DNA from 4 places in the Bradyrhizobium sp. SHOUNA76 genome. Region 4 is predicted to be linked to each of the others. Evidence: predicted binding sites of a transcription regulator. Region 4 holds the regulator's gene; each other region holds the start of a gene.

Region 1 (4,623 bases), on a different contig from region 4:
GAAAAAAGGAACCATCGCGGGCACTCCGAAAGCGTATCTGGCGGCTAATAGGCCAAAACCGGTACGATTTAGCAAGCGGACTTGCCGGCCGCCAGATGCCGATCGGGCATTCAGGACGTCACGGCCGCCGCGGCAAATGCGTCTCTGAGCCGCTGGGCGAGCTCGACCTTGCGATAGGGCTTGGTCAGCACGATCGCCTGTGCAGGCGCACGGCCCTGCTCGACCAGGGTCTCCAGCGCGTAGCCCGAGGTGAACAGGACCGGCAGACCGGGACGAATCCGCCGCGCCTGATCGGAGAGCTCCCAGCCGTTCATGCCGCCCGGCATCACGATATCGGTGAACAGCAAGTCGATGCCGGGGTCAGTGCGCAGCTGCTGCAAGGCCTCCTTGCCGTTGACCGCGGCAACGACGCGATATCCGAGCGCTTCCACCCTGCGAATGACGGAGGAACGGACGAACGGATCGTCCTCGGCGATCAGAATCGTCTCGTATCCTCGCGGCGCCGCGTCCTCGCCATCGGACAGGTCGGCCTGCGATTGTCCGGTGTCCGCGCGCGGCAGATAGATTCGGACCGTCGTCCCAAGGCCGGTCTCGCTGTAGATCGAGACGTGGCCGCCTGATTGCTTCGCAAAGCCATAGACCATGCTGAGGCCGAGGCCCGAGCCCTTGCCGACGTCCTTGGTGGTGAAGAACGGCTCGAAGGCGCGTGCGCTGACGTCAGGTGTCATGCCTTCGCCGTCGTCGGTGATCGAGATCAACGCGTAAGCGCCGGCTGCGACTTCGGGGTGAAGGGTGCAATAGTCCTCGTCGATCGCGGTCAGCTCCGTGCTCAGCGTCAAATGTCCTCCTGCGGGCATGGCGTCCTGCGCGTTGAGCGCGAGGTTGAGCACGGCGGATTCGAGCTGGGCGCGATCGGCAAACGCCACGATCGTGCCGGGGCCGGTGCTCGTCCTGATCTCGATGTCTTCACGCAAGGTGCGCTTGAGCAGCTTGAACATGGAATCGAGCAGGCCGCGGCAATCGATCATCTGGGGCTGCAGCAACTGGCGGCGGCTGAATGCGAGCAGCCGCTGCGTCAGCTCGGCGCCCCGTTCGCCCGACTGGCAGATGTCGTCGGCAAAGCGCCGCAGATCGGGCCGAGCCTTGAGCTGCTCGCTCATGTGCTCGGCGTTGCCGATGATGACGGTGAGCAGATTGTTGAAGTCGTGAGCGATGCCTCCGGAGAGCTGACCGACCGTCTCCATCTTCTGCGCCTGCTGAAGCTGCTGCTCGGTCAGCTTGCGCGCGGTCAGGTCGTGGACGATGCCGACGAAGATCAATTCGCCGTCCTGCCGCGCCTGGCCGACCGACACGTCCATCGGAAAGGTCGATCCGTCCTTGCGCAGGCCGATGGCCTCGCCCGCGGTCGCGAAATAGCTCGCGTGGCTGTCGGGCCCGGCGCCCGCCTCGGGCATCAGCATCCCGACGTTGCGGCTCATCACCTCGTCGGCAGAGTAGCCGAACAAGCGCTCGCAGGCCGGATTGAACAGCAGGATGCGGTCCTGCGCATCCAACAGGATGACGCCGTCGACCGCGGTCTCGACGATTGCGGTGAGGCGCGCCACGCTCTCGCGCATCGCACGCTGCGCGTCCCTGACCTGCTGGAGCAGCAGCGTGGCGTCCCGGGTCTTGATTTCCTCCTCCTCGAGCGCGGCCTGGACCTGTCGTAGCTCGAACGGCGAGGGGATCGTCAGGATCTTCGGCAGCAGCGGCCAGAGCGCGCCCGCCGTGACCACGGATGCCACCGCGGTCGCCGCCTTGACGATGCCCTCGATGCCATAGATCGGAACCCAGAGCGTGTAGATCGACAGCACATGGGTCAGGCCGCACGCCATGATGAAGATCGCGAATGCCCAGTAGACCCAGCCGAATTTGAGGTCGCGCCGCTTGGTGACCAGAATCGCGAGGGCGAACGGGATCGAAAAATAGGCGGCGGCGATGCAGGCGTCGGCAACGACGTGAAGCCAGATCAGCTCAGGCTCCCATAACAGGCAGATGCCGTGCGGCGAAAGCATGGACGAGTCGAGGAGACGTTCAAAAAAGGCCCACATCGTTCCACCCAAAGATTCCGTTCCAGGCGGCTTGTGGGCCGGGGCGGCCCGCAGCATCGGTGAATGGTTCCACCACCTGACGTCTCACACATCGGCGAAGCAGTTCGCGACTATACCAAGGGTCCGGCGCGGTTGCATTTTCAAGCCCGCACCATTGCGGCGCGAAGCCCGCAATGTCCGCCTGATTCGGCCTGCGCCACGGTGTCGCGAATCACCGTCGGCTGCGGCCCGGCGCGCTTGCCGGTGTTCCACGGTCGCGCTAGGACAGGCCATGGCGGTGTCCGTATCCAGCAAATGTGTCCGGCGATGACGACCCCGGTCGCCCTCACCATCGCCGGCTCCGATTCGAGCGGCGGCGCCGGCATCCAGGCCGACCTGAAGACTTTTGCCGCGCTCGGCGTCTATGGCGCTTCCGCCATCACGGCACTGACGGCTCAGAACACGCGCGGCGTCACCGGCATTCATGCCGTGCCAGCCGACTTCGTCACCGCGCAGATCGATGCCGTGTTCGCCGATCTCGAGGTCGGTGCCGTGAAGATCGGCATGGTGGCCCAGGTCGCCAGCATCGATGCGATTGCGGCGGCGCTTTCGCGCTGGCAACCGGGGCATGTGGTGCTCGATCCCGTGATGGTGGCGACATCGGGTGACCGCCTGCTGGCGTCCGAAGCCGTCGACGCCCTGCGCACCAGGCTGATGCCGCTGGCGTCCGTGATCACGCCCAATCTGCCGGAGGCCGCGGCTCTGCTCGACGAGCCGATCGCGGCAAGCGAGGCTGAGATCGAAAAGCAGGGGCGGCGCCTGCTGGCGCTCGGCTGCCGTGCGGTCCTGATCAAGGGCGGGCACGGCGAGGGCAGGGAGAGCACCGACTATCTCATCGATGCCGACAACACGATCGCGCTCGCCGCGCCCCGCGTTGCGACCCGCAACACCCATGGCACCGGCTGCTCGCTGTCTTCGGCAGTCGCGGCGGGGCTGGCCAAAGGCGAGGATCTCGGAAGCGCCGTGCGCAACGCCAAGGCCTGGATCACCGCCGCGATTGGCGCTGCCGACCGCTTCAGCGTCGGCCGCGGCCACGGCCCGATTCATCATTTCCACAAGTTCTACTGACGCGGGCTTGCTCAACCTCTCCCGCAAGCGGGAGAGGGAGCGCACCTGCTCTCGCGGTTTCCAGTGTCAATCTGACCCTAGGCACCCCCTGCGGCGCCATGTCGCCTGATTGTCGCATGCGACTGATATTCGCGGGGTGGGCGAGGCAAGGCGTGATTCGTATCTGAAGGTGCCTCAAAAGTTCAATCAGTCATCCCCCTGTCACGGGACATTGTTACAGGCTGGCGCATGGGAAGTTACGATGTGAGTGACGAGAGCCCGGAGCGGCGCTTTCGCACGTTGTTCATCTCCGACGTTCATCTCGGGGCCCGCGGTTCTCAAGCCGATCTTCTGCTCGACTTCCTGCGCTATCATGATGCCGACACGATCTATCTCGTCGGCGACATCGTCGACGGCTGGGCGCTGAAATCGAGCTGGAACTGGCCGCAATCCCACAACGACCTCGTGCAGAAGCTGCTGCGCAAGGCGCGCAAGGGCGCCAAGGTCGTCTACATCCCCGGCAATCACGACGAGTTCCTGCGTAACTATTACGGCACGCATTTCGGCGGCATCGACGTGGTCGAGAACACCGTCCACACCGGCGTGGACGGCAAGCGTTATCTCGTCATCCACGGCGACATCTTCGATCTCGTGGTGCAGAACGCGCGCTGGCTCGCCCATCTCGGCGACAAGGCCTATGACTTCGCGATCCAGATGAATCGCTTCGTCAACTTCTTCCGCCGCTTATTCGGCGTGCCCTATTGGTCGCTGTCGCAATGGGCCAAGCAGAAGGTCAAGAACGCCGTCAATTATATCGGCGCGTTCGAGCAGGCGCTTGCCGCCGAGGCGCGGCGCCACGACGCCGACGGCGTGATCTGCGGCCACATCCACTACGCCGTGATCCGCGACGAGGGCGGCATTCGCTACATGAATTGCGGCGACTGGGTCGAGAGCTGCACCGCGCTCGTGGAGCACGACGACGGTCATTTCGAGATCATCACCTGGGCGGATCATCTGCAGAAGCCGGCAGCCGTCCCGCAGGTTGCAGCCAGAGCTGCATAGAAGAGGCCGCCTGATGCGCATTCTGGTCGCGACCGACGCCTGGCACCCGCAAGTCAACGGTGTGGTTCGGACGCTGACCAAACTCGCCGACGCTGCCGAGACGCTCGGTGTCGAATTCACGTTCCTGACGCCGCAATCGTTCCGCACCTTCGCGATGCCGAGCTATCGCGACGTGCGGCTGGCGATGCCGCGCCCGGCGCGGATCGCCAAGCTGATCGAGGAAGCGCGGCCCGACAGCATCCACATCGCGACGGAAGGGCCGATCGGCCTGATGGTCCGCCGCTATTGCCGCCAGCGCAGGCTGCCGTTCACAACCAGCTTCCACACCCGCTTTCCCGAATATGTCCGCGCCCGCGTGCCGGTTCCGGGCTCGCTGATCTGGCGG
Region 2 (4,623 bases), on a different contig from region 4:
AGCGCGGCGCCGGCGGCCTCGACGGCGAGGCGCCCGGCGACTTCGCTCATCGGCGCGAGCAGCGGGAGGTGACCATTCGCGTCCGTGACGGTTTCATAGGCGATCGCGGTGCAGCCGGAGGCAACCAGGCCCTTGGCCTGCTCCGGATCCGGCGCAAGATGAAGATAGGTAAATAGAATCTGGCTTTCTCGGAGCTGGGCCCATTCGCTCTTCTGTGGCTCCTTCACCTTCACAATCATGTCGGACTTGGCAAAGATGTCGCGGGCGCTCTCGGCAATGGTGGCCCCTGCCCGCCGATACACCTCATCGGACGCGCCGATGCCGCCGCCGGCGCCGGTCTCGACCATCACCTGGTGCCCGGCTGCAACATATTCACGGACGGCGCCCGGGGTGAGCCCGACGCGATATTCCTGTACCTTGATCTCCTTGGGCACACCGACACGCATCTTCCGGGCTCCTTTGCCGACGCCTTGATTCTGTTCCTCATCGTAACGACGGGGCCGGTTTGGTTTCGTGCAAATATCCGCTAGTTTCGGCAGACCCGCGCCGGTTTCCGGCGCTGAAGCTCCCCTTCACGCTGGAAACGAAACCTTGCCCCTCGACCGGAAAGACCTCGCAATCCTCGCGGAACTCACGACCAATGCGCGTGCCAGCCACACCGAGCTTGCCAACAAGGTCGGGCTATCAAGCACGGCGCTGGCACGGCGGCAGAAGGCGCTCGAGGACGAGGGCTACATCCAGGCCTACCGCGCCGCGCTCGACCTCGCCCAGTTCGGCCTCACCACAACCGTGCTGGTTCGCATCGCACTGGAGAGCCAGAGCGACGAGGCGCTGAAGGCGTTCGAGGCGGAGGTCGTGAAATGCCCTTCCGTCGTGCGTTGCTTCCTAATGTCGGGGACAGACGACTACATTCTCATCGTGCTTGCCCGCGACATCCAGGATTTCGAGCGTATCCACCGCACCGAGCTGTCCCGACTGCCGCGCGTCGCGCGCGTGCAATCGAGCTTCGCGCTACGCGAAATCGTCAACCGCGCAGTACCCACGGTGGTGTTCGGCGAGGCAAAGCGCTAGCGGCTCTCCCCTTCCGCAAACGCGACCGAGCCCATCCCTGGCCGCTGTCATCGAATTGTCATCGAATGTGCCGAGAGCTGTGTCTCTCCGCACATTCGGGACCCGACATGGACTATTTCAAGCGCTTCAACTTCCTGTTCGCCGCACCTGTGTTCGACGCCGACGATCTCGAGGGCGTCCGCTTCAACCAGATCATCGAGGAGATCCAGCGCTCCGGCTTCGAGGTGGTCCGGGCCCGCAAGCTCGAAGACGCCGAGATGGCGGTGCAGACCGATGCCGCGATCGGCTGCATGGTGGTGGACTGGGGCAAGAAGGGCCTGGAGGGCAAGACCTCGGCGCTGATCAACCTGATGCGGCGCCGCGGCCTCGACTTTCCGATCATCCTGCTGATCCGGCGCAAGCGCTTCGAGGATTTGCCGGTCGAGGTGCTCGACTTCATCGACGGCTATGTCTTCCTGTCCGAGGAGACGCCGACCTTCATCGCCAAGAACCTGATCAGCCGGCTCAAGCAATATGCCGAGACGCTCAAGACACCGTTCTTCGGCGCGCTGGTCGACTATGCCGAGGAAGGCAACCAGCTCTGGACCTGCCCCGGTCACAATGGCGGCGTGTTCTACAACCGCAGCCCGATCGGACGCGTGTTCGTCGAGCATCTCGGCGAATCCGTGTTCCGCGACGACCTCGATAATTCCGTGCTCGACCTCGGCGACCTCCTCACCCATGAAGGTCCCGCGCTGAGGGCGCAGAAGGAAGCCGCCCAGATCTTCGGCGCGGAAAAGACCTATTTCGTGCTCAACGGCACCTCGACCTCGAACAAGGTCGCGCTCGGCGCGCTCGTCACCGACGGCGATCTCGTGCTGTTCGACCGCAACAACCACAAGGCCGCCCATCACGGCGCGCTGATGATCAACGGCGGCGTCCCGGTCTACGTCCCGACCATCCGCAACGCCTGGGGCCTGATCGGCCCGATGCGCTGGGACATGCTCGACGAGAAGGCCTTGCGCGAGGCGATCCGTAACCATCCGCTGGTTGGGGATCGCGACGCCTGGCGCAAGGAGCGGCCGTTCCGCGTGGCTGTCGTCGAGCAATGCACCTATGATGGCACGATTCACAGCGCCGAGATGATCCTGAAACGCATCGGCCATCTCTGCGAATACATCCTGTTCGACGAGGCCTGGGCCGGCTTCATGAAGTTCCACCCGCTCTATGCCGGCCGCTTTGCCATGGGCCTGTCCAATCTTCCCCCCGAGGCGCCCGGCATCATCGCGACGCAGTCGACCCACAAGCAGCTCGCCAGCTTCTCGCAGGCCTCGCAGATTCACATCAAGGACCGCCACATCCGCGGCCAGAAGCGGCGCGTCGAGCATCGCCGCTTCAACGAGAGCTTCATGCAGCACGCTTCCACCTCGCCGTTCTATCCCCTGTTCGCCTCCCTCGACGTCGGCGCGCAGATGATGAAGGGCCGCTCCGGCGAGGTGCTGTGGGACGACACGATCCGGCTCGGCATCGAGTTGCGCAAGAAGATCCGCGCGATGCGCCGCGAATTCGAGGAGAAGGAGCAGAATCCGGACCGGCGCTGGTTCTTCGAGCCGTTCGTTCCCGATCGCGTCGCGATTCCCGACGTCAGCCGCCCCGGCGCTGCGCACAACGTTGCCTGGGAGACGCTCTCCACCGACGAGCTCGCCACCAATCCCACGCTGTGGCAGCTCTCCCCGGACAGCAACTGGCATGGCTTCCCCGGCCTCACCGAGGGCTTTGCCATGACCGACCCGAACAAGCTGACGCTGCTGACCCCCGGCTTCGACCGCACCACCGGGGCCTATGTCGAGCACGGCATCCCCGCGCCGGTCGTCGCGCAGTACCTGCGCGAAAACCGCATCGTCCCCGAGAAGAACGACCTCAACTCCCTGCTCTTCCTGCTCACCCCCGGAGTCGAGGCGAGCAAGGCCGGAACGCTGATCTCCGGCCTCGTCGCATTCAAGCGCCTGCACGACGACAATGCGCTGCTGGCGGACGTCATCCCGGAGTTCTACCAACGTCGGCAAGCGCGCTATGCCGGCGTGCGCCTGCGCGACCTCTGCAGCGAGATGCACCGCTTCTTCCGTGCCGCCGACGTCAGCGCGCTCCAGGCGCGGCAGTTCATGCCCGAGCATATGCCTGAGATCGCGATGTCGCCGCGCGATGCCGCGCGCTACCTGTTCAAGAACGACGTCGACTATCTGCCGATCGAGGCCATTGGGGGCCGCATCGCCACCACGCCCTTCGTGGTCTATCCGCCCGGCATCGCCACCATCGTTCCGGGCGAGCGGCTGAACGAACGGGCCAAGCCCATGGTGGATTATCTCAAGATGTTCGAGACCTGCTTCAACACCTTTCCGGGCTTCGACGTCGAGATCCAGGGCATCTACAAGGAGGTCGATGCTCAGGGGAGGATCGGGCTGTACACTTACGTCGTTGCCGAGTAGGTGCGAATGAACGAAACGGCAATGGCACGTGCGGACGACGAGGCGGTCCTGGTCCGCACCTCACGTGAGAGCGACGTCGAGGCGATGCTGGCGATCTACCGCCACCACGTCCGCAACGGCGTACCCCGCGAAGTCGAGGGAACCGGCGCGCCCGAGCCGGACGATTTGCGCGACCGGCGCAAGAACCTGAAGCAGACCCGCCTGCCGCACCTGGTCGCGACCTTTCGCGGCGAGGTGGTTGGCTATGCCTACGCCGTGCAGTTCCGCAAGCGGCCGGCCTATCGCTACACCGCCAAGCATTCGATCTACGTTCACCACGAGCAACTCGGCCGCGGGGTCGGACGACTGCTGCTGCAGGAATTGATCGATGCTTGTGCGGCGGCCGGCTTCCGCCAGATGATCGGCTATATCGACGCCGACAACGCGCCCTCGCTGGCGCTGCACGAAAAGTTCGGCTTCGCGCGCGCCGGTCTGCTCTGCGGCGTCGCCTATCGCCACGGCCGCTGGTCCGACACCGTCATGGTGCAGCGATCGCTCGGCGCCGGGACGACGGCGCCGCCACCCGTCACAGCGCCGGGCCGCTAGAACTCAGGACGGAAAGTCAGCCGGTCTGACCTGGATACGGTCGGCATGCAGCGACCAATGATGCAACGCCTGGTCCTCGCAGAACTTTGCCTTCGCCCGCTCCGTGGCCTCGTCCTCGTCCGCGGCGTCGATCTCGAGCGTGCCCTGACAGACCTCGCACTGCCGGCCGTATTCGCCGAGCACGTTCTTCATGAACCTGACGACATAAGTAGACATGGCGCCTCCTGCTGCCCCGCAGCACTCTAGTCCCATTTAGGCTGATCGGGGAAAGGAGATTTTGACGCGGATCAAGTCCGGGCAGTCCCGACCGAAGATTCGTTGCGGAACCCGCCGCGCGGGTTTATGGGCAAGTGCCGGCCGTCCATGAGGATCTTGCCTTGCGCTTTGTCTCCGATGCCGAAGTCACCAGAGTACTGACGTTTCCGATCCTCATTGCGGCCCTGGAAGAGGCGCACCGCCGGTCGAAGATGGAGGTTCTGGACGCCTTCCTTGGCGACGAGAA
Region 3 (4,623 bases), on a different contig from region 4:
GCGATGGTTCGGATCCATGTTCGCCTGGATCTTGAACACGAAGGCGCTCATGCGCGGATCGGTCGCCTCGACCTTGCGCTGGTCGCTGTCCTGCGCGCGCGGCTCGGGCGCGAACTTGCCGAGTCCTTCCAGGAGGTCGCCGACGCCGAAATTGCGCAGCGCGCTGCCGAAATAGACCGGCGTCAGATGGCCTTCGCGGAACGCGTCGAGCTCGAACGGTTTTGACGCCTCGGTGACGAGTTCGAGCTCGTCCTTGACCGCGGATGCGTCGAGATTGGCGTTGAGCTTGGCAAGCTCCGCGATCTCGATCTGCTGCGCCGCGCCGGTCTTGGCGCCGCCGCCTTCGAGCAGACGCACGCCGCCATTGATGACGTCATAGGTGCCGAGAAAGTCGCGGCCGCGGCCGACCGGCCAGGTCATCGGCGTGGTGTCGAGCGCCAGCGTCTTCTCGATCTCGTCGAGCAGCTCGAACACGTCCCGGCTTTCGCGGTCCATCTTGTTGATGAAGGTGATGATCGGAATATCCCGAAGACGACACACCTCGAACAGCTTTCGGGTGCGCGCTTCGATACCCTTGGCGGCGTCGATCACCATCACGGCGGAATCGACCGCCGTGAGCGTGCGATAGGTGTCTTCCGAAAAGTCCTCGTGGCCCGGCGTGTCCAAGAGATTGAACACGAGCCCCTCGAACTCGAAGGTCATCACCGAGGTCACGACCGAGATACCGCGCTCGCGCTCGATCTTCATCCAGTCCGACCGCGTGTTGCGCCGCTCGCCCTTGGCCTTGACCTGGCCGGCGAGATTGATGGCGCCGCCGAACAGCAGCAGCTTCTCGGTCAGCGTGGTCTTGCCGGCGTCCGGATGCGAGATGATCGCAAAGGTGCGCCGCCGCGCCACTTCAGCGGCAAGCGGGGAACGGGCCGGCGATTCGGCGGTGGTGGTGGCGATGTCGGACATGGCGGGAGCGTGTGGCAGGGAAACTGGGCCTGATCAAGCCTCATTTGGTCATTGCGGAGCCCCCCGGCCAGCCCCATATGGGCCGTGGGAGGGACGGCCCTCCTGCTCATCAGCCTATAGCCGCGGGGACGACCCTGCCTTGAACGGAGGGTCGTCATGGCCTGGAGCATCCTGTTCGTCGCCGGTCTTCTCGAGATTATCTGGGCGATCGGCCTGAAATATACCGAAGGCTTTACCAGGCTTGTTCCGTCCGTCGTCACGCTCGCGGCCATGGCCGGCAGCGTCATCCTGCTCGGACTTGCTCTCAAGTCGCTCCCCGTCGGAACCGCCTATGCTGTCTGGACCGGCATTGGCGCCGTCGGCACCGCGACGCTGGGCATCGTCCTGCTCGGCGAACCGGTCACGGCCCTCCGCCTTGCCAGCATCGCCCTGATCGTCGCCGGGATTGTCGGGCTGAAGCTCGTTACTTGACGAAGATCTTGACCGCCCACCAGGTCAGCGCCGCGACGATGGCCGAGGCGGGGATCGTGATCACCCAGGCGTAGACGATCGAGCTTGCGACGTTCCAGCGGACCGCCGAGACGCGGCGGGCGGCGCCGACGCCGACGATGGCACCGGTGATGGTGTGGGTGGTCGAGACGGGAACCCCGAGATAGGTCGCCATGAACAGGGTCGCGGCGCCTCCGGTCTCGGCGCAAAAGCCCTGCATCGGCGTCAATTTCGTGATGCGCAGGCCCATAGTGCGGACGATGCGCCAGCCACCCATCAGCGTGCCCAGCGCCATCGCCGCCTGGCAGGAGAGCACCACCCAGAACGGCACCGAGAACTCGCTGCCGAGATGGCCCTGCGAGTACAGCAGCACCGCGATGATGCCCATGGTCTTCTGCGCGTCGTTGCCGCCATGGCCGAGCGAATAGAGCGAGGCGGAGGCAAATTGCAGAATACGGAAGGCGCGGTCGACCGCGAATGGCGTCGAGCGCACCGAGGCCCAGGACACGATCGCCACCAGCACCATCGCGAGCAAAAAGCCGATCAGCGGCGACAGCACGATCGCCAGCACCGTCTTGGTCAATCCGCTCCACACCGCGGCAGAAATCCCCGCCTTGGCCATGCCGCCGCCGACGAGCCCGCCGATCAGCGCGTGCGACGATGAGGACGGGATGCCGAGCGCCCAGGTCACGAGGTTCCAGACGATGGCGCCGACCAGCGCCGCGAAGATCACCTGGGCATCGACGATCGCGGGATCGATGATGCCGGTGCCGATGGTCTGGGCGACGTGCAGCCCGAACACCATGAAGGCGACGAAATTGAAGAACGCGGCCCAGATGACCGCGAATTGCGGCCGCAGCACGCGGGTCGAGACGATGGTCGCGATCGAATTGGCGGCGTCATGCAGGCCGTTCAGGAAGTCGAACAGCAGCGCGACGGCGATCAAGCCGACCAAGACGGGAAGACCTAACGCGGCATCCACAGCGCGGCCCCTGTCCTAGACTTGCTCGATGACGATGCTGTTGATCTCGTTCGCAACGTCGTCGAAGCGATCGGCCACCTTCTCGAGGTGGTCGTAGATCTCGACGCCGACGATGAAGTCCATCGCACTGCCGTCGCGATGCTTGAGAAACAGCTCCTTCAGCCCGATGTCGTGGAGATCGTCGACGCGGCCCTCCAGCTTGCCAAGCTCTTCGGTGATGGCGGTCAGCATGGCCACATTCGGGCCGATCGATTGCATCAGCGGCAGCGCACGGCCGACCAGATTGGCGCATTCGATCAGAAGCCCGCCGATCTCGCGCATCGGCGGCTCGAAGGTACGGACCTCGAACAGCATCACGGCCTTGGCGGTCTGCTGCATCTGGTCGATGGCGTCGTCCAGCGACGTGATCAGGTTCTTGATGTCGCCGCGATCGAACGGGGTGATGAAGGTGCGGCGCACCGCCGTCAGCACCTCACGGGTGATGTTGTCGGCGTCGTTCTCGAACTGGTTGACGCGCTGACAATAGACCGGCGTCTCCTCGCCCCCGTTGAGCATGCCCTGGAGCGCGATCGAACCCTGGATCACCGTCTGGGCATGCCGGTCGAACAGGTCGAAGAACCGTTCTTCCTTTGGCAGGAAAGCACGAAACCATCGCATCATGGGGATAGGCTACCGGTTGGAAATGGCCCGGCCCGAGGGGCCGTCATGAACCTGTCATAGACCATTTTCGATCCGCGTGCGTGTCATCTCACGCCCGCGGAGCCGGATCATCCACCGGATTATCGCACCATTGGAATTGGTGCGATATCAATCACTTAAAGGGATCGCCGGAAGTAATGCGCGATTTCACCAATGACGCCGCGGCGGAAGGTGAGCACGCAGACCACGAAGATCGAGCCCTGGATCACCGTCACCCACTGGCCGAAACCGGCGAGATATTGCTGCATGGCGATGATCACGAAGGCGCCGACCACGGGGCCGAAGACGGTGCCGAGGCCACCGACCAGCGTCATCAGCACGACTTCGCCTGACATCGACCAATGGACGTCGGTGAGCGAGGCGTTCTGCGCCACGAATACCTTCAGCGCACCGGCAAAACCGGCCAGCGTTCCCGACAGCACGAAGGCGAGGAACTTGTACTGATCGGTCCGGTAGCCGAGCGAGATCGCCCGCGGCTCGTTCTCGCGGATCGCCTTCAGCACCTCGCCAAACGGCGAGTTGATGATGCGGAAGATCAGCAGGAAGCCGGCGAGGAACCCGACCAGCACGACGTAATAGAGCACCGTCGGCTTGGACAGATCCAAGATGCCGAACATATGTCCCTGCGGGATGCCCTGGATGCCGTCCTCACCATGGGTAAACGGGGCCTGGAGGTAGATGAAGTACAGCAGCTGCGACAGTGCCAGCGTGATCATCGAGAAATAGATGCCCTGGCGACGGATCGAGATAAAGCCGGTGATGATCGAGAGCACGAAAGCCGCGGCGATGCCGACGAGGATGCCGAGTTCGGGCGGCAACGCCCACACCTTCAGCGCATGCGCGCTGCAATAGCCGGCGGTCCCCAGGAACATCGCATGGCCGAATGACAACAGGCCGCCATAGCCGATCAGCAGATTGAAGGCGCAGGCGAGCAGCGCGAAGCACAGCGCCTGCATCACGAAGAACGGGTAGACTCCCGTGAATGGCACCGACGCCAGCAGCAGCGCCATCAGTGTGAACGCGATCAGCTCGTCGCGCATGGCGCGAGGGGTCGCCCGCAGCGTGTCGTCCGTCAGGGTTGTCATATCAGGCCGCCCTTCCCGTCAATCCCGTTGGCTTCACCAAGAGTACCAGCACCATCAACACGAACACGACGGTGTTGGAGGCCTCGGGGTAGAAATACTTGGTCAGACCCTCGATCACGCCGAGCGCGAAGCCGGTGATGATGGAGCCCATGATCGATCCCATGCCGCCGATCACGACCACCGCGAACACGACGATGATGAGATCCGCGCCCATCAGCGGCCGCACCTGGTTGATCGGCGCCGAGAGCACGCCCGCGAGCGCCGCAAGGCCGACGCCGAGGCCGTAAGTGAGCGTGATCATGCGCGGCACGTTGATGCCGAAGGCGCGCACCAGCGTCGGATTTTCGGTGGCGGCACGCAGGTAAGCGCCGAGCTGCGTCTTCTCGATCAGGAACCAGGTCGCGAGACACA
Region 4 (4,623 bases):
GCATCGGCGCGCCGCTCGGCCTGTTCGCCGGCACCTATCTCGCCGAGTACGGCCGCAACGACAAGCTGACCTCGGTGATCCGCTTCATCAACGACATCCTGCTCTCGGCGCCCTCGATCATCATCGGCCTGTTCATCTATGGCGCGGTGGTGGTACCGATGCGCGGCTTCTCGGCGATCGCAGGCGCGCTGGCTCTCGCGGTCATCGTCATCCCGGTGGTGGTGCGCACCACGGAGGACATGCTGCTGCTGGTGCCGAATCCGCTGCGGGAAGCCGCCAGCGCATTGGGCCTTCCGCGTTCGCTGGTGATCAAGCGCATCGCCTATCGCGCGGCGCGCTCGGGCCTCATCACCGGCGTGCTGCTCGCCACCGCCCGCGTCGCCGGCGAAACCGCGCCGCTGCTGTTCACAGCGCTGTCGAACCAGTTCTTCAGCCTCGGCCTGGACAAGACGATGGCCAACCTGCCGGTCACCATCAACAATTTCGTCCAGAGCCCCTACGCCTATTGGAAGCAGCTCGCCTGGAGCGGCGCGCTGCTGATCACCCTGACCGTGCTTGCCCTGAACATTGGCGCGCGCATCATCGGCGCCGAGAGGACTGCAAAATGAGCGAAATGTCTGTTTCCGTGAGCGCGCCGACCGTTCATCCCGGCTCGCAGCCGCTGCCCGAGGCACCGGCCAAGGTCACCGCGCGCAACCTCAACTTCTATTACGGCGAGCACCACGCGCTGAAGAACATCAACCTGACGCTCGGCGCCAACCGCGTCACGGCCTTCATCGGCCCGTCCGGTTGCGGCAAGTCGACCCTGCTGCGCATCTTCAACCGGATGTATGATCTTTATCCGGGCCAGCGCGCCACCGGCCAGCTGATGCTCGACCAGACCAACATCCTCGACCCCAGGCTCGACCTCAATCTGCTGCGCGCCCGGGTCGGCATGGTGTTCCAGAAGCCGACGCCGTTCCCGATGACGATCTACGAGAACATCGCGTTCGGCATCCGCCTCTACGAGAAGATCTCGAGGTCCGAGATGGATGACCGCGTCGAGAAGGCGCTGCGCGGCGGCGCGCTCTGGAACGAGGTCAAGGACAAGCTCAACGCCTCCGGCCTGTCGCTCTCCGGCGGTCAGCAGCAGCGCCTCTGCATCGCGCGCACCGTCGCGGTGCGGCCCGAGGTGATCCTGTTCGACGAGCCCTGCTCGGCACTCGATCCGATCTCGACCGCCAAGGTCGAGGAGCTGATCCAGGAACTGTCCGAGAACTACACGATCGCGATCGTCACCCACAACATGCAGCAGGCGGCGCGCGTCTCCGACAAGACCGCCTTCATGTATCTCGGCGAGCTGATCGAGTTCGACGACACCAGCAAGATCTTCACGTCGCCGACCGACCGGCGCACGCAGGATTACATCACCGGCCGGTTCGGCTGAGGAGACGGAACATGGGTACTGAACATACCGCCAAGGCTTTCGACACCGACCTCCAGGAGCTCACCCGCCTGGTCGCCGAGATGGGCGGCATCGCCGAGCGCATGATCGTCGAATCCGTCGACGCGCTGATCCGCCGCGACGTCGCGCTCGGCCAGCGCGTCGTCACCATCGACGCCGAGCTCGACGCGCTGCAGAAACGCATCGAGGAACGCGCCGTGCTCACCATCGCCCGCCGCCAGCCGATGGCGGTCGATCTGCGCGAGATCGTCGGCGCCATGCGCGTTGCGACCGACCTCGAGCGGATCGGCGACCTCGCCAAGAACATGGGCAAGCGGGTCGCCGCGCTGGAGACCGACTTCCATCCGCTGAAGCTGTTCCGCGGCCTGGAGCACATGACCGACCTCGTGCAGCAGCAGGTCAAGTCGGTGCTGGACGCCTATGCCGCGCACGATCTGCCGGCGGCGATGGCGGTGTGGAAGGGCGACGAGGAAGTCGACGCGATCTGCACCTCGCTGTTCCGCGAGCTCCTCACCTACATGATGGAGGATCCGCGCAACATCTCGTTCTGCATCCATCTGATGTTCTGCGCCAAGAACATCGAGCGGATCGGCGACCACGCCACCAACATCGCCGAGACCGTGTTCTACATGATCGAGGGCCAGGCGATCACCGACAAGCGGCCGAAGGGCGACATGACCACCTTCGCCACGACGATCCCGAATAGCTGAAGACCTCAAGGAGCGACGACACCATGGGCGCACGCATTATGGTGGTTGAGGACGAGGAAGCTCTCACCGAGCTTCTTCGCTACAACCTCGAAGGCGACGGCTATGACGTCGAGACGGTCATGCGCGGCGACGACGCCGACACCCGCCTCAAGGAGCACATTCCCGACCTGATCGTGCTCGACTGGATGCTGCCCGGCCTGTCAGGCATCGAGCTGTGCCGCCGCCTGCGCACCCGTCCCGAGACCAAGCAGCTGCCGATCATCATGCTCACCGCGCGCGGCGAGGAGAGCGAGCGTGTACGTGGTCTTGCGACCGGCGCCGACGACTACATCGTCAAGCCGTTCTCGGTGCCGGAGCTCTTGGCGCGCGTGAAGGGGCTGCTCAGGCGCGCCAGCCCCGAGCGGCTCGCCACCGTGCTCGCCTATGGCGACATCGAGCTCGATCGCGACAAGCGTCGCGTCGCGCGCTCGGGCCGGCCGATCGATCTCGGCCCCACCGAATATCGGCTGCTGGAGTTCTTCCTGGAGCATCCCGGCCGCGTGTTCTCGCGCGAGCAGCTGCTCGACAGCGTCTGGGGCCGCGACATCTACATCGACGAGCGCACCGTCGACGTCCATATCGGCCGCCTGCGCAAGCTGCTCAATCTCGGCCGCGAGCAGGACCCGATCCGCACCGTCCGCGGCGCGGGTTATGCGCTGGACGATCGCTTCGCGAAGGCTGAGCAGACGTAAGGTTTGCGGGCTGGTGTTTGGCGAGCTGCGGCGACACACTCAGTGTCTTCCCGGGGCGCGCGCAGCGCGAGCCCGGGACCTCCGCGCAAGCGCTTGCGCTCGTCGCGATAACCACAGGACGTGGTTTGGCGAAGACTCGGAGTGACCATCTCGCGCAACAATTGCGCCCTGTGGTTATGGATCCCCGCGCCCCGTGCGAAATTGCGCACTAGGCGGGGATGACATCGAGTAATTGGAGCCGTCATCACGTGACAGCGCCGTCCTTAGTCAACTAATTCGCTAACTCACCGCGGGCCCGGCTTGGCCGGTGCACGACGACGGTCCGCTGCGGGCTGATACGCCACGCGCGAGTGCTGGGCGCAATAGGGCAGGCCGGAGAGCGCCTTGCCGCCGCAGAAGAAGAAATCCGGGCTCGAGGGATCGCCGACCGGCCAGTGGCAGGTCGCCTCGTTCAGCTCCAGCAGCGACAACCTCTGGCTCATCGGCACCACGTTGTCGTAGGTGACCGGTTCTGCCTCCACCTCGACCTCGAAGGCCTGCGCCAGCGCGGTGTTGCCGCGCGCAATGGGGCGGGTCACCCGCATCATGTGCTGCGCGGGACGCGCCTTGCGCGGCCGGGGCGCTGCCGATGAAGGGCTCTTGGCGCGGCCGGACAGACCGAGCCTGTGCACTTTGCCGATCACGGCATTGCGGGTCACATTGCCGAGCTCTGCTGCGATCTGGCTGGCCGAAAGTCCGGCCTCCCAGAGCTTTTTCAGCTGCTCGACGCGATCATCGGACCAGGTCAAAACCGTCATTGCACCCTTTCCCTCGCTGCCGGCCAGCCATCCTGGGGCCTTGCAGCGAATGCCTAAGCCTTCAAAAACCCGTGCCGTCAGAATCCCTTAAGGCTCGCCGGGCGCGTGACTGACGCCCGAACGTTTACGCCGGTACAAGAGGACTCTTGGGATCAGAACCGCTGCACGAGATGTCGTATCTGACAATCCAAACGCTACAATATGGCGTGACTCCCGCGCAAGAGTCCGCCGACTCGCTTCCACATGTTCCGTGGTGAAAACCCGCAAAATCGGCACCGCAAGACTACGGATTCAGCGTTTCCCGAGGCTTTCCGGGCGGCATTGACACCCGTCTTGCCAAGCATAAGATAGTCCTGCGTGCCGCCCTTAAAAGGCGGCACGTTTCGTTTTCCGGGCCGGTCAATGGTGCGTTGCGCAATGCACGCGTCACACCGTCCGCAACATTCAAGTGATCGTCATGACTAACAGCGCAGCGCCGCATTTGCTCCCCGTTTTCGCCAGGGCCGACCTCGGTTTCGAACGCGGCGAAGGCTGCTGGCTGATCGCGACCAATGGCGATCGCTATCTCGATTTCACCTCGGGCGTCGCTGTGAATGCGCTCGGCCATTGCCACCCGCATCTGATCAAGGCGCTGCAGGAGCAGGCGACCAGGCTCTGGCACATGTCGAACCTGTTTCAGAGCCCGGACGGCGAGAAGCTCGCCGTGCGCCTGTGCAATGAGAGCTTCGCGGACTTCGTGTTCTTCTGCAATTCCGGCGCCGAAGCGCTGGAGGGTGTGATCAAGCTGGTCCGCCATCATCACTTCTCCAAGGGGCATCCCGAGCGCTACCGCATCATCACCTTCGAAGGCGCCTTCCATGGCCGCACCCTGGCAACGCTCGCCGCGACCGGCTCTGCAAAATATCTCGAAGGTTTCGGCCCGCCGATGGACGGTTTCGACC

What was found. Region 4 encodes PhoB, which activates phosphate uptake and scavenging genes when phosphate is short. Its sites were predicted from a motif close to TGTCATNNANCTGTCAT; they were not measured.
Region 1: the regulator PhoB is predicted to act here: its motif matches at 3,386-3,402, upstream of MOV74_RS16850 (UDP-2,3-diacylglucosamine diphosphatase).
Region 2: the regulator PhoB is predicted to act here: its motif matches at 1,117-1,133, upstream of MOV74_RS13145 (Orn/Lys/Arg decarboxylase N-terminal domain-containing protein).
Region 3: the regulator PhoB is predicted to act here: its motif matches at 3,130-3,146, upstream of MOV74_RS08495 (DUF47 domain-containing protein).

Annotation. Positions count from the first base shown of each region.
Region 1 is NZ_JALBHA010000139.1:8,166-12,788, forward strand. Features, by position in the region: gene MOV74_RS16835 (Lrp/AsnC family transcriptional regulator) at 1-15, opposite strand, end outside; gene MOV74_RS16840 (PAS domain-containing sensor histidine kinase) at 111-2,054, opposite strand; gene thiD (bifunctional hydroxymethylpyrimidine kinase/phosphomethylpyrimidine kinase) at 2,397-3,197, shown strand; gene MOV74_RS16850 (UDP-2,3-diacylglucosamine diphosphatase) at 3,426-4,238, shown strand; partial or broken gene MOV74_RS16855 (glycosyltransferase) at 4,252-4,623, shown strand, end outside.
Region 2 is NZ_JALBHA010000088.1:11,994-16,616, reverse strand. Features, by position in the region: partial or broken gene MOV74_RS13155 (alanine dehydrogenase) at 1-446, opposite strand; gene MOV74_RS13150 (Lrp/AsnC family transcriptional regulator) at 592-1,071, shown strand; gene MOV74_RS13145 (Orn/Lys/Arg decarboxylase N-terminal domain-containing protein) at 1,179-3,536, shown strand; gene MOV74_RS13140 (GNAT family N-acetyltransferase) at 3,543-4,121, shown strand; gene MOV74_RS13135 (hypothetical protein) at 4,125-4,337, opposite strand; gene MOV74_RS13130 (ornithine cyclodeaminase family protein) at 4,499-4,623, shown strand, end outside.
Region 3 is NZ_JALBHA010000042.1:15,328-19,950, reverse strand. Features, by position in the region: gene MOV74_RS08510 (peptide chain release factor 3) at 1-957, opposite strand, end outside; gene sugE (quaternary ammonium compound efflux SMR transporter SugE) at 1,114-1,428, shown strand; gene MOV74_RS08500 (inorganic phosphate transporter) at 1,421-2,428, opposite strand; gene MOV74_RS08495 (DUF47 domain-containing protein) at 2,444-3,088, opposite strand; gene MOV74_RS08490 (branched-chain amino acid ABC transporter permease) at 3,244-4,212, opposite strand; gene MOV74_RS08485 (branched-chain amino acid ABC transporter permease) at 4,214-4,623, opposite strand, start outside.
Region 4 is NZ_JALBHA010000277.1:3,518-8,140, forward strand. Features, by position in the region: gene pstA (phosphate ABC transporter permease PstA) at 1-608, shown strand, start outside; gene pstB (phosphate ABC transporter ATP-binding protein PstB) at 605-1,426, shown strand; gene phoU (phosphate signaling complex protein PhoU) at 1,438-2,154, shown strand; gene phoB (phosphate regulon transcriptional regulator PhoB) at 2,178-2,885, shown strand; gene MOV74_RS24225 (GcrA family cell cycle regulator) at 3,170-3,682, opposite strand; partial or broken gene MOV74_RS24230 (aspartate aminotransferase family protein) at 4,140-4,623, shown strand, end outside.